DNA from 2 places in the Eubacterium sp. SB2 genome. Region 2 is predicted to be linked to the other one. Evidence: riboswitches for the same ligand, from Rfam matches in the RefSeq annotation. Region 2 holds a riboswitch; the other holds the start of a gene.
What was found. A riboswitch is a leader RNA that binds a small molecule or an ion and turns the genes downstream of it on or off. The one in region 2 is predicted to bind cobalamin.
Positions count from the first base shown of each region.

Region 1: it holds a riboswitch for cobalamin, as region 2 does, so the genes downstream of both, BN1938_RS15590 (ABC transporter substrate-binding protein) here and BN1938_RS06485 (energy-coupling factor ABC transporter permease) in region 2, are expected to answer to the same signal.

Region 1 covers NZ_LN865153.1:711,131-717,385, reverse strand. Annotated here, with positions in the region: gene BN1938_RS15595 (putative 2-aminoethylphosphonate ABC transporter permease subunit) at 1-1,092, shown strand, start outside; cobalamin riboswitch at 1,301-1,489, shown strand; gene BN1938_RS15590 (ABC transporter substrate-binding protein) at 1,828-2,847, shown strand; gene BN1938_RS15585 (FecCD family ABC transporter permease) at 2,878-3,936, shown strand; gene BN1938_RS15580 (ABC transporter ATP-binding protein) at 3,952-4,710, shown strand; gene BN1938_RS15575 (insulinase family protein) at 5,203-6,255, shown strand, end outside.
Region 2 covers NZ_LN865151.1:365,295-371,549, forward strand. Annotated here, with positions in the region: gene BN1938_RS06465 (superoxide dismutase family protein) at 1-459, shown strand, start outside; gene BN1938_RS06470 (GGDEF domain-containing protein) at 656-1,765, opposite strand; gene cobK (precorrin-6A reductase) at 1,934-2,755, shown strand; gene BN1938_RS06480 (cob(I)yrinic acid a,c-diamide adenosyltransferase) at 2,907-3,434, shown strand; cobalamin riboswitch at 3,513-3,709, shown strand; gene BN1938_RS06485 (energy-coupling factor ABC transporter permease) at 3,814-4,563, shown strand; gene BN1938_RS06490 (energy-coupling factor ABC transporter substrate-binding protein) at 4,565-4,876, shown strand; gene cbiQ (cobalt ECF transporter T component CbiQ) at 4,898-5,671, shown strand; gene BN1938_RS06500 (energy-coupling factor ABC transporter ATP-binding protein) at 5,668-6,255, shown strand, end outside.

The DNA.
Region 1 (6,255 bases), on a different contig from region 2:
ATATTTGTAGCGTTTACATACAGTTTTACCGATTTTGGAGCCCCCTCGGTTGTGGGCGGCAACTACAACGTACTGGCCACAGACGTCTATAAACAGGTGGTCGGGCAGCAGAACTTTAACATGGGTGCGGTAGTGGGAATCATCCTGCTGTTTCCGGCCGTACTGTCCTTCGCAGTGGACCGGATTACAAATAAAAAGCAGAATGCGGCGATCAGCGCAAAATCGATACCATACCAGATTAAACCCCACAGGCCAAGCGACATGGCGGCAACGATATTCTGTCTCGTGATCACACTGGCTATGCTGTTGTTTTTCGCAGTCGCTCTGTTTGCCTCCCTGATCAAATTCTGGCCCTATAATCTGACATTTACACTTTCCAACTATGATCTGGGGCAAATCTCATCAGGCAGCGGAACCACTGCATTCAAAAATTCCATAATCATAGCGCTCATATCGGCTTTTCTGGGAACTTTCATCACATTCCTGGGAGCATACCTGATTGAGAAAAACCAGAAATTCAAGGTCAGCAGAAGAATTACTTACCTGCTCTCCATCACCCCCCTGGCGATACCGGGAACCGTAGTAGGCCTGAGTTTCATTATGTTCTTCAACGCACCAAACTTCAAGATCCCATTCGCAGACGGCTACGTATTACAAAACCCTTTCCACTTTATATACGGAACCATCTGGATCATCGTACTGGCGAACATGATACACTTCTACTCCGTACCTTTTAGCACCGCCACAACCGCTCTGAAAAGGCTTGACAAAGAATTCGAAACTGTATCCGAATCCCTCGCAGTCCCATTCTACAAGACCCTGCGCCGCGTCACCCTCCCCCTGTGCACGCCCGCAATCTGCGAAATGTGGGTATACTTTTTCGTAAATTCCCTGGTTACCGTATCCGCGGTCGTATTCCTGTTTACCCCCACCGCCCCCATAGCCTCCGTAGCCATAGTAAGCCTCGAAGGCGCCGGTCAGACCGCTCCTGCCGTAGCTATGTGCATGCTCCTCCTCTTCATAAACCTGATAGTAAGGGGCCTTTACGAAGCCAGCAGGCATAAAGGGCAAAAGGCAGGTTTATCATCCTGATGTTTCCGCAAAGCCCAGTCAGAATGTAACAGTTCAGGCAGGCCCGAACTGTTACGTCAGAATACCTGTCCCGCAGCATGTGTATCTGCAACGGGGCGGGTATTCGCGTTATTACGAAAAATATAAGAACTATTTGTAATTTTTTATCAGATCCCCGTTCTTTTATTGACAATTTTCTTATTTCAGGGTATGTTTGTCTGGAAAAACTGAATCATACTATTCATCAAATGCTCGTAAGAGGTAAAAGGGAATCAGGTGAAAAGCCTGAACGGTCCGGCCACTGTATCCAGGGAGTGAAAGCTGTAAGATGTCATTGCAGAATCTTTATTTTGTGAGAAGGCACAGCATGAGCGATAATCTGGAAGTCAGGAAACCTGTTTGACGAATAAGAGAGGAAACTTCCGGTTAAAAGCGTCCTGTCTGAATATTTAAAGTTGTTATGTACATTTTTGAAAACAACTTTATTTGTGTATACCTAATGGATACACATGTATTAGACATTTGCTAATTTCGGGCAGATGTCTTTTTTGTGATATAGGAAATTCCAGAGGAATTTCCTATATCACAAAGATGCACACGCCGCGATAAGGTATATAGCCGCAAAGCGGCATCGCGGCGGCGCGCAAAGTGGTCTAGCCCGTTCTATTCTTATGCAGTTATAAGCAAAATGGAGAAAATGAAGATGGATATCTATGAGGATAGTTTTAAACTATTATTGAAAAGAGGAGAAAAAGTATGAAATTGAGAAACAAACTGATTAGCATAATGCTGGTGCTTGCATTAGGAATGAGTATTACAGCATGTGGAAAAGATGCTTCCGATGCGGATGCAGCAGCCGCGGAAAAGGCAAAGCCGGCACAGGAAGAAGAATCTAAATCTGAGGGGGAATTTCCTTTCACATTAAAAACGCAGGATGATATTGAAGTTACATTTACACACGTGCCTGAAAGAGTAATTGCAGCAAATGCATGCACGGGTGACGAATTAATGGCAATGGGACTGGGAGACAAAATTATAGGCAGGGCATATACAAATTCTAAAATCAACCCGAAGTGGAATGATGAGTATTTGAAGATTCCGGAACTTGCAGAGTCAGCCCCCTCATTGGAGGCAATTCTGGCTGAGGAGCCGGATTTTATTTATGGGCGGTCCAGTGCATTTTCTGAAAAAAATAATACAGAACACGAGACATTAAACGGCTATGGTATCATGTCACTAGCGTCTATTGAAGGGTATACCATCGGTGCAGATGTTGATGTTGTATATGAAGATTTTTATAACCTTGGACGCATCTTTGATCTGGAAGATAAAGCAGAAGAAATCGTAGATGCAATGAAAGCTCAGATCGAGTCGGCAGAAAATGCGGTGAAGGGTCAGGAAACCGTAAAAGTATTTGTTTATGATATGGCGCAAGATGGCGGAGCATATACCTGCGGAAATAATTTTACTGCAAAACTGATTGAACACGCAGGAGGGAAAAATATCTTTTCCGATATGGATAAGACCTGGGCAAATGTAAGCTGGGAAGAAGTAGTGGAGCGTGCCCCGGAAGTTATTGTAATAGACGATTACGGCGATACTTCCTTAGAACAGAAAATATCCGAATTAAAAGAGAATCCGACATTGGCAGCCGTACCGGCAATTGCAAATGACAGAATTATTTCTGTAAATCTTTGCGAGGTATTCGCAAGCTCTATGACGGGGGATACAATTGAAAAATTTGCAAAGGCATTCCATCCGGACTGTTTTGAATGAAAGTGATGCACAGGTATGAAGAATATTTGTATGACTATAAAGAAACATAGCGTTTTAAGCTCGATTATTCTTTGTATACTGCTTATCATTTCTATTATTTTGGCCGTCGGAATCGGGCCGGTTACCATAGACTTTTTTTCCGTCTGGAAAATTGTACTGTATAACATATCCCAGTACATTGGCCTGGAGCATCTGATTTCTATAGAAGAAATGAAAAGCAGTACACAGAATATCGTCTGGTTTTTAAGGGTGCCCAGGGTTCTGCTGGGCGGCCTTGTAGGAGCGGGTCTAACACTTTCCGGGATCTGTATGCAGGCATTTACCAAGAATCCGCTTGCAGAACCGTATGTGCTGGGAATCTCATCCGGCGCATCTCTGGGAGCCGTACTGGCAATGCTTGCCGGGGTCTGGCTTCCATGGGGCGGGAGGTTAACTGTCTCCACAGGAGCTTTTGCCGGAGCGCTTGTATCAATGCTTTTTGTGTACACTCTGGCAAGAACAGGAAATACAGTGACTCCAATCCGTTTAATACTAGTGGGAGTCGCTGTTTCATCTTTATTCAGCGCTTTGACGAATTACATCGTATATACAGCTCCGAATGATGCGGCAGTAAGAGAGGCAACCTTCTGGATGCTGGGTGGACTGGGAAGCGCAGCATGGAGCGATATCCCTTTATTGGGGATACTCATAATCCCGGCATTTTTGTGCCTGATGTACCTGTCCAGGGCCTTAAACGCACTGCTGATGGGAGAACATTCAGCCATTACACTTGGAGTAAACGTAAATATTGTGAGGCGGATTCTCATCATTGTGTCTGCCTTATTGACAGCCTCTGCAGTTGCAGTAAGCGGATGTATTGGTTTTATCGGGCTGGTAGTTCCCCATATGGTCCGCTCCATCGTAGGAGCAGATCACAAAAAACTAATCCCGCTTTCAGTTCTTACAGGCGCCCTATTCATGATCTGGGTAGATGTGGGAGCCAGAATGCTTCATCCGCCGACGGAAATCCCCATAGGAATCCTGACAGCATTTATCGGGGCGCCATTATTCCTATGGATGATAAAGGTGCGTCAATACGAATTTAAATAGGGGGATCAGTATGAAATGATAGAAATCAAAGAACTTTCTTATCAAGTCCGGGACAGACAAATACTATCCCAGATTGAGATGCACATAAAAAAGCAAGAATTTGTAGGCATAATCGGCCCGAACGGCAGCGGAAAGTCTACACTTCTAAAAAACATATACAAAGTCCTCAAACCACAGGAAGGCAGCATCTTCCTCATGGGGGAAGATCTAACAGCCATAAGCAACCGTGAAATGGCAGAAAAATTATCGGTCCTCATCCAGGAGCAGGAATCAAGCTTTGACTTTACCGTAGAAGAAGTCGTAATGATGGGCCGCCACGCCAGAAAAAAGATGCTGGAATCAGAAGACAAAACCGACAAAAAAACAGTACAAGAAATCTTAAAAAAGATCGGACTCCATTCCATAAGCAATCAGAGTTTTCTCACCCTCTCAGGAGGCGAAAAACAAAGAGTCCTGATAGCCCGCGCATTCGTCCAGGACACACCCTGCCTGATCCTGGACGAGCCCACAAACCACCTGGACATCAAATACCAGCTAGAACTAATGAATCTGGTAAAAGCCCAAAACAAAACCATAATAGCCGCAATCCACGACCTAAACATAGCCGCACTCTACTGCACCTACATATACGTCCTAAAAAACGGCCAAATAGCAGCCCAAGGCCCGCCCCAGGAAGTCCTGACAGAAAAAACAATCCACGAAGTATACGGAGTACACGCAACCCTATACACAGACCAAACCAACCAAAAACACATCCTATTCCACCCCCAGTAGATGTTAAACACCTGTCCGCCAATTCACTCCAATCCGCCACCCCCACAGCGGTTCCCCCTCCCCGGGAGTCAAGCTTTCCGCCCGGATGAGCCCAGCGAAGCGTGCGTCAGAATGTCCGGCCGGGTGCAGATAAACATGCTGTGTGAAAAATGCTCCCAGCGAGCTTAGCGGCAGTTAGGAGGAAACGGACAGAAACGTATGGCTGAAAACTGATCTCCGAATCAGTTTTCAAGAAAGCCTGAGCCGTTCAGGCATCAGCCTGGACGGTGAATGCTTTCGGTGCCATACGTTTCTGTCCGTTTCCTCCTTACTGCCGCTTAGCGCAGCGCCCGCATTTCTCACACAGCATGTTTATCTGCACCCGGCCGGACATTCTGACGCACACTTCGCGAACCACCCAGCCAAAAAACTTCCCTCCCCCCAAACCGCCCCCTTTTATTGTAACGATTTAGATGCTATAATGTTCACATCGAATAAAAAGAGAGGTGTACTATGAGTATTTATGATTTGGATGCATACGAACTGATATTAAAAGAAGACTTATCAGATTTAAAATCGAAGGGCAGCCTTTTGCGACATAAAAAGACCGGGGCGAGAGTTCTGTTAATGGAAAACGATGACGAGAACAAGGTATTTTCCATTGGATTCCGCACCCCGCCTTCCGACAGCACGGGTGTTCCGCACATCATGGAACATTCTGTACTGTGCGGTTCCAGGGACTTCCCGGTTAAGGACCCTTTCGTAGAACTGGTGAAAGGTTCCCTGAACACTTTTTTGAATGCCATGACCTATCCGGACAAGACGGTTTATCCGGTTGCGAGCTGCAATGACAAGGATTTCCAGAATCTGATGCATGTATATATGGATGCGGTATTCTATCCAAATATCTACGAGCACGAAGAAATCTTCCGCCAGGAGGGCTGGAGTTATAAACTGGACAGCCCGGATGCGGACCTGGAATACAATGGTGTTGTTTACAACGAGATGAAGGGGGCGTTTTCCTCTCCTGAGGGAGTGCTGGACCGGGTAGTCTTGAATTCCCTTTTCCCGGATACGTCCTATGCAAATGAGTCGGGCGGAGATCCGGAGTTTATCCCCGAATTGACATATGAGCAATTTCTGAATTTCCATAGAAAGTATTATCATCCTTCTAATAGCTATATCTATCTGTATGGTGATATGGATATGGAAGAGAAGCTTCAGTGGCTGGACCGGGAATACCTGAGCCGGTTCGATCAGATTTCGTTGGATTCCGAGATTAAATACCAGGAGCCTTTCGAAAAAGTGAAGGAACTTGAGATCGAGTATTCTATTTCAAGCGAGGAGGGTGAGGAGGATAATACGTATCTGTCCTACAACAAAGTCATTGGTACGAGCCTGGATGAAAAGCTGTATTTGGCATTCCAGATTCTCGACTATGCGCTGCTTTCCGCACCGGGAGCCCCGCTGAAGAAAGCGCTGGTGGATGCCGGAATTGGCAAGGATATTATGGGGTCCTATGACAATGGGATCTACCAGCCTATATTCTCGGTGATTGCAAAGAAT
Region 2 (6,255 bases):
GGAATGCCGGAAGCTTCTGCAAAGATAAAAGGATCGGATAAATACCCGGAGATCCATGGAATGGTTTATTTCTATGAAGTATACGGAGGGACGATCGTGATGGCGGAGGTATACGGGCTGCCGGATGAAAATGCGCCGGATATGAGCAGATTTTTTGCCTTCCACATTCATGAGGGAAAACAATGTTCCGGGAATGCAGAGGAGCCTTTTGCAGATGCCGATGGACATTTTAATCCCGAACATACGGAACACCCGGAACATGCCGGTGATCTGCCGCCTCTGCTGTCTACACACGGTGCAGCCTGCAGTGCGGTGTATACCGGAAGATTTTACCCGGATGATGTGGTCGGCAGAACAGTAGTCATCCATATGAACCCGGATGATTTTAAGACACAGCCGTCCGGGGACAGCGGCGAAATGATTGCCTGCGGCGAGATCCATGAGTGGGTGGGGGAATGAGATAGTGAGAAGGGGGCGCTCCATGTCAGGGATGGAGGAAAGTTACCGGGGCTGAATATGCCGCTGCGATTTGTACCCGTACTACTGACTGCTTCTAAAATACCGGTGCCGGATATGTGGGTAAGGAGCACACATATCCGGCACCGGTTTTTTGAAGCAGTCAGCGTATACATACACATGAAGATCTTTACTGGGATCATTCTTTGTTCAGGTTTTGGACGATACAGTTGTTTTTTCCGGATGATTTTGCTTCGTACAGGTATTTGTCGGCAAGGGTGTATGCGGTTTGGAAGCTGATGGACTGTCCTTTGACCAGAAGTGCGCCTATACTGCAGGTAGCCTGCACTCCGTGGTTCTGCATAATCTGCTGGAGAGTGCGCTGCAAGGTGGTGCACCTCTTTTTCAGAGACTCCTTTGAATCCTGGTAGTTTGTGAGTAGTACCATGAATTCATCTCCGCCGACACGGCCGATGATATCTGAGGCGTGGAATGTTTTGTGGAGTAATTTTCCGGTCTCTTCCAGAAGACGGTCGCCGGCGGAGTGGCCGATGGTGTCATTGATCTTTTTGAAGTCGTCCAGATCCAGAAATAGCAAGGCGCAATGCACGGGGGTGTTTGTATTCAGATACTGGGAAATTGCATTTTCACAGGACTTTTTGTTTAGAATGCCGGTAAGGGAATCCAGCATGCTCAGGCGTTTGTAACGGCTGCGTATGTCGTGGTCATCGGCGCGGAGTTTCAGGATTACGTGGGCAACTGCCAGCGAAAAGATAAAGGCAACGACAGAATTAAAGATGTCATTTTCTGCCATCAGCGGATTTTTGATCTGTATAACTGCAACGGCGTAAACGATCTCGACCAGAAACATGATCGTGAACATCTGGCGGAAACGGAGGATAAACAGCGCTGGAAACGCAATATATAAAAGCGGGAGGAAAGAGCTGGGAGCATCCGGGTAAGGAAAGACATCTATAGAAATAACAAAAGCAAACAGCGTGACTTCAAAAGCCAGGCAGATGCCGGTTATCACGCGCTTGTTTCTGCGGCCTGTTTTTGCATAAACCGTAGAGATGATGAAAAAGGCCAGTGCAGCCGGAAGAAAGAGAAAATGTTGTAATGTGATTGCCCAGCCTTTAATGATAAACGGGGTTATTATATAAAATAAGACAAGGAGAAGGGCGTTGAGCAGACTGGAAATCTGAAGAAGAACCAGATTTTTTTCTGCAATTTCATTTTCCGCACTTTTAAAATAGGCTTCTTTTAGGTCTAAGTCTTTCCGAATAAATCCAATTAGATTAAAAAACATATAAAAGCTCCCTTATGTTTGTGGTTTCAATTTGTTATGTGATATATTATACTGTGAAAGAGGTTCAAACACAACCGGAATATTTCCAGAATATGTCAGTTGCTTACTTAAAATAAACTCTAATATCAGAAATAAACAGTCTGCGGAAGAGGCGGGAGGAAAAGGAATATGAAGAACGGAAGAATGAGTATTCTGCTGTTTGCGGGAACATCAGAAGGAAGAATGCTGGCTGAATTTTTAGGCACGCTGTCTGCGCCGGCCTTCGTCAGTACGGCTACAGAGTACGGAATGGAATGTGTGGAGGGAATTCAAAATATCCAGGTCACAGCGGGACGGATGGACGAAGAGGCGATCTCCGGATTTATCAGGGAGAATCAGATCAGGTTTGTGATTGATGCCACTCATCCCTTTGCGCGCCTGGCCACGGAGAATATACAAAATGCCTGTAAGAGGAGCGGCGCCGGTTATATCCGCTGTCTGCGGGACGCAAGCGGGACAGGCGGCGCCGCCGGTTCTTACCGCAATATGGTAATCGTAAATTCCGTAGCAGAAGCAGTAGAGTTTCTCAAAACACGGGAAGGCCGGATATTTATTTCCACAGGTAGCAAAGAATTAAAGCTGTACACAGCGATCGATCATTACAAAGAACGGTGCTTTGCCAGGGTTCTTTCGACAAAAGAGTCTGTGGAAGAGAGCGTGGCGCTTGGCTTCAAGGGTTCCCACCTTATCGCCATGCAGGGGCCCTTCTCAAAAGAATTAAATACCGCCATGCTGAAATACACAGGAGCAGACTATTTTGTGACTAAGGAATCAGGCAAAGCGGGGGGATTTGAGGAAAAACTGGAGGCTGCCAGAGAGACCGGGGTAACGCTTGTAGTGGTTGGAAGGCCTGCAGAATCAGGGTACAGTGTGGAAGAAATAAAGGAGTATATTCAGAATATTCTGAATACGGAGGGCAAAGGGGTCAGACCCCTCTGCAGAGGGGTCTGACCCCTTTGCCCTCCGTCCTTAAAAAATTACATAAAAAAGAGAAAAAAGTACAAACGGAAGAACGGAAAATCATATACAATGATAGATAGTGAAAATTGCATAATCAGACAATTTATGATAAAATAAAAGAGGTTTTGGATGAGGTGAGTGCATGAAAAACGGGCTGATACATATTTACTGTGGAGATGGAAAAGGGAAGACGACTGCCGCAACAGGGCTTGCTGTCAGAGCGGCCGGAAGCGGTATGAAGGTTCTTTTTTCGCGTTTTCTGAAGAATGAGGATTCCGGAGAACTAAAGATTCTGGATGCCGTGGAGGGAATTACGGTACTCCATATGGACAAATCATTTGGATTCTTCAACACGCTGTCCGACGCGGAGAAAGCAGAGGCGCAGGAGACTTATGCCCGGCTGTGGGATACAGTTTGTGAAAAGGCTTTATCCGGAGAGTATGATATGCTTGTGGTCGACGAGTTTATGGCTGCTTATCATTACGGCCTTATTGATCACGCTAAGTCGCTGGCCTTTTTGGAAAAGAAACCTAAGGAACTGGAGGTCGTCCTGACCGGACGGAATCCGGACGAAAAGTTGATCGGACTTGCGGATTATGTTTCCGAGATCCGGAAAATCAAACACCCCTTTGACCGGGAGATCCGGGCAAGACGGGGAATCGAGTATTAGGGGGAGATACCTCCGATAAAAAGCAGCCAAAAGGGGAATGTTACCCTTTCGGTATATAGTTCAGGTCTGGCATACAATTTAAAAGTAAGCTGTCCAAGTGGAGTATAGAATCTGCAGCGGACGGCCGCAGGGGAAGCAGGTGGGAATCCTGCACAATACCCGTTGCTGTATAGGTGGAATGGTATCCATGATGTCACTGTGAGAATTCTCATGGGAAGGCGGAATACCGTGTTGATGCCTGAGTCAGAAAACCCGCTTTTAAATGGATCTGAATGGTTACGGGGATATGACCGGGTGTTATGCCGCAGATCTCATACGATTTTGTGGTATACCTGGGAGGTATTTCGAGACAACATATCACAAAAAAGGAGAGAGAAACATGTCAAAAAAAGAAAAATTCTTACTCAAGGCAGCCATCGCGTTTGCGCTGATGTTTGCCGTCACACCGGCAGTGAATGCAATGCACATTATGGAGGGGTACCTTCCGGTTAAATACTGCATTGCCTGGGGCGTTATCTGTGTCCCGTTCCTGGTTGCCGGCCTGATTTCCCTGAAAAAAAGATTAAAAGAAAACAGAAAGACCATCACATTGATTGCAATGGCGGGGGCGTTTATTTTCGTGATTTCTTCCCTGAAGATTCCTTCCGTGACGGGAAGCTGTTCCCATATGACGGGCACAGGGCTGGGGGCAATCCTATTTGGTCCGGCGGCAGTCAGCGTACTGGGAATTATCGTGCTTTTGTTCCAGGCGATTCTGCTGGCACACGGCGGACTGACAACACTGGGGGCAAACACATTTTCCATGGCTATAGCGGGACCGCTTCTGTCATTTGGAATCTTTCAGCTCTGTAAAAAAATGAATGTGAACCGAAAAGTATCCGTTTTTCTGGCGGCTTTTCTGGGCGATATCTTTACATACTGTGTGACCAGCATCCAGCTTGCGCTCGCTTACCCATCCGAGGCCGGCGGTGTTGCGGCATCTGCCGTTAAATTTCTGGGTGTATTTGCACCGACCCAGCTCCCGCTGGCAGTAATCGAAGGCATCCTTACGGTTATCATCGTCATCGGCCTGGAATCTTATGCAAAACCGGAACTCAAGGCAATTGGATTTTTAAAGGAGGCAAAATAGGATGAGTAAAAATATGAAAACAGTTATTATTCTTCTGATCGCAGCTGTATTAATTGCAATTGTGCCCTTGTTTGTGAAAAAAGGCGCTGAGTTCGGCGGTTCTGATGACGCGGGGAGCGTCATGATAGAAGAGATTCAGGGGGAATACACTCCGTGGTTTACACCGGTGCTGGAGACCGCACTGGGCGGCGAACTGCCGGGTGAGGTAGAAAGCCTGATCTTTTGTATCCAAACAGGGATCGGGGTCGGCATCATCGCTTTTGTGATGGGACGATTCGTAGAAAGAAAAAAATGGCAGAAAAAGATGGAATAAGATTCCGGGAAGGAAGGCGGCATGATTGTAGTAGATAAGCTCTGTTATCGCTCCAGATTAAGATACGTAAATGCGGGTGAGAAATTTGCATTTTCCATGATAACTCTGCTGTTCTGTGTGGTCAGCCGCTCACTCATCGTTGCAGGCGTGGTGTTTGCAGTCAATACATACCTGACCGTGAAAAAAGGGCGTATAGCAGCGGGACAATACGGAAAGCTGCTGGCGGTGCCTTTTACATTCCTGATATTGAGTACACTTGCGATTATAGTCAATATCTCAAAAGTCCCACTGGATGCTTATGCAATTCCAGTGGGCAGCTTTTTTATCACAGGGAGTTATCATTCCCTTCTATTCGGGATACAGCTGATTGCGACGGCCATGGCGAGTGTGTCCTGCCTGTACTTTTTATCACTCAATACGACGATGACAGATATTCTGGACGTGCTGGCAAAACTGCATTGCCCCGAGATATTGACGGAGCTCATGCTTCTGATCTACCGGTTCATCTTTGTGCTTATGGAGACTGCTTCCGCCATGATGGTGTCACAGAAGTCCAGGCTGGGCAACAAAGATCTGCGGACCTCGGTCAGTTCCTTCGGGAAGATGGGGGCGGGCCTGCTGCTCCGTGCGTTTAAGCGATCCAATGCATTGTATGATGCGATGGAATCCAGGTGTTACGACGGCAGGATCAGAGTACTTGCGGAACATCATCCGGCCAGAAAAAAAGAGGTCGCTGCAATCGCAGTGTTTGAACTAATCCTGCTTGCACTGACAATATGGAGGAGATTCTTATGAATACAGAGGAACAGGATGTCATAATAGAGGCGAGAGATGTCCACTATGCTTATGAAGAAGGCGGCCCACACTCCCTAAACGGGGTAAACCTGAAAATAAAAAGGGGGAAGAAGGTGGCATTCATGGGTGCAAACGGCTGCGGAAAGTCCACTTTTTTTCTATGCTGCAATGGGATATATAAACCGGATAAGGGAATGGTTCTATTTGAAGGAAAGCCGGTGGATTACTCTAAAAAGGGATTGCTGGATCTTAGAAGCAGGGTCGGCATTGTCTTTCAGGATCCGGATAATCAACTGTTTTCGGCAAGCGTGTACCAGGAGATTTCCTTTGGAATCCTGAACATGGGTGTAACGGAAGAGAAAGCAAGACAGGAAGTGGACCAGGTGATTGGCCATCTTGAGATAACACCCTTCCGGGACCGTCCGGCCCATGCCCTGAGCGGAGGACAGAAAAAGCAGGTTTCCATCGCCGACATCCTGGTGATGCATCCGGAAGTCATCATACTGGACGAACCGGCGGCCGCGCTGGACGCAAAACATACAAAGATCGTTAATCAGATTGTAGATGGGCTGGCGGAAGAAGGG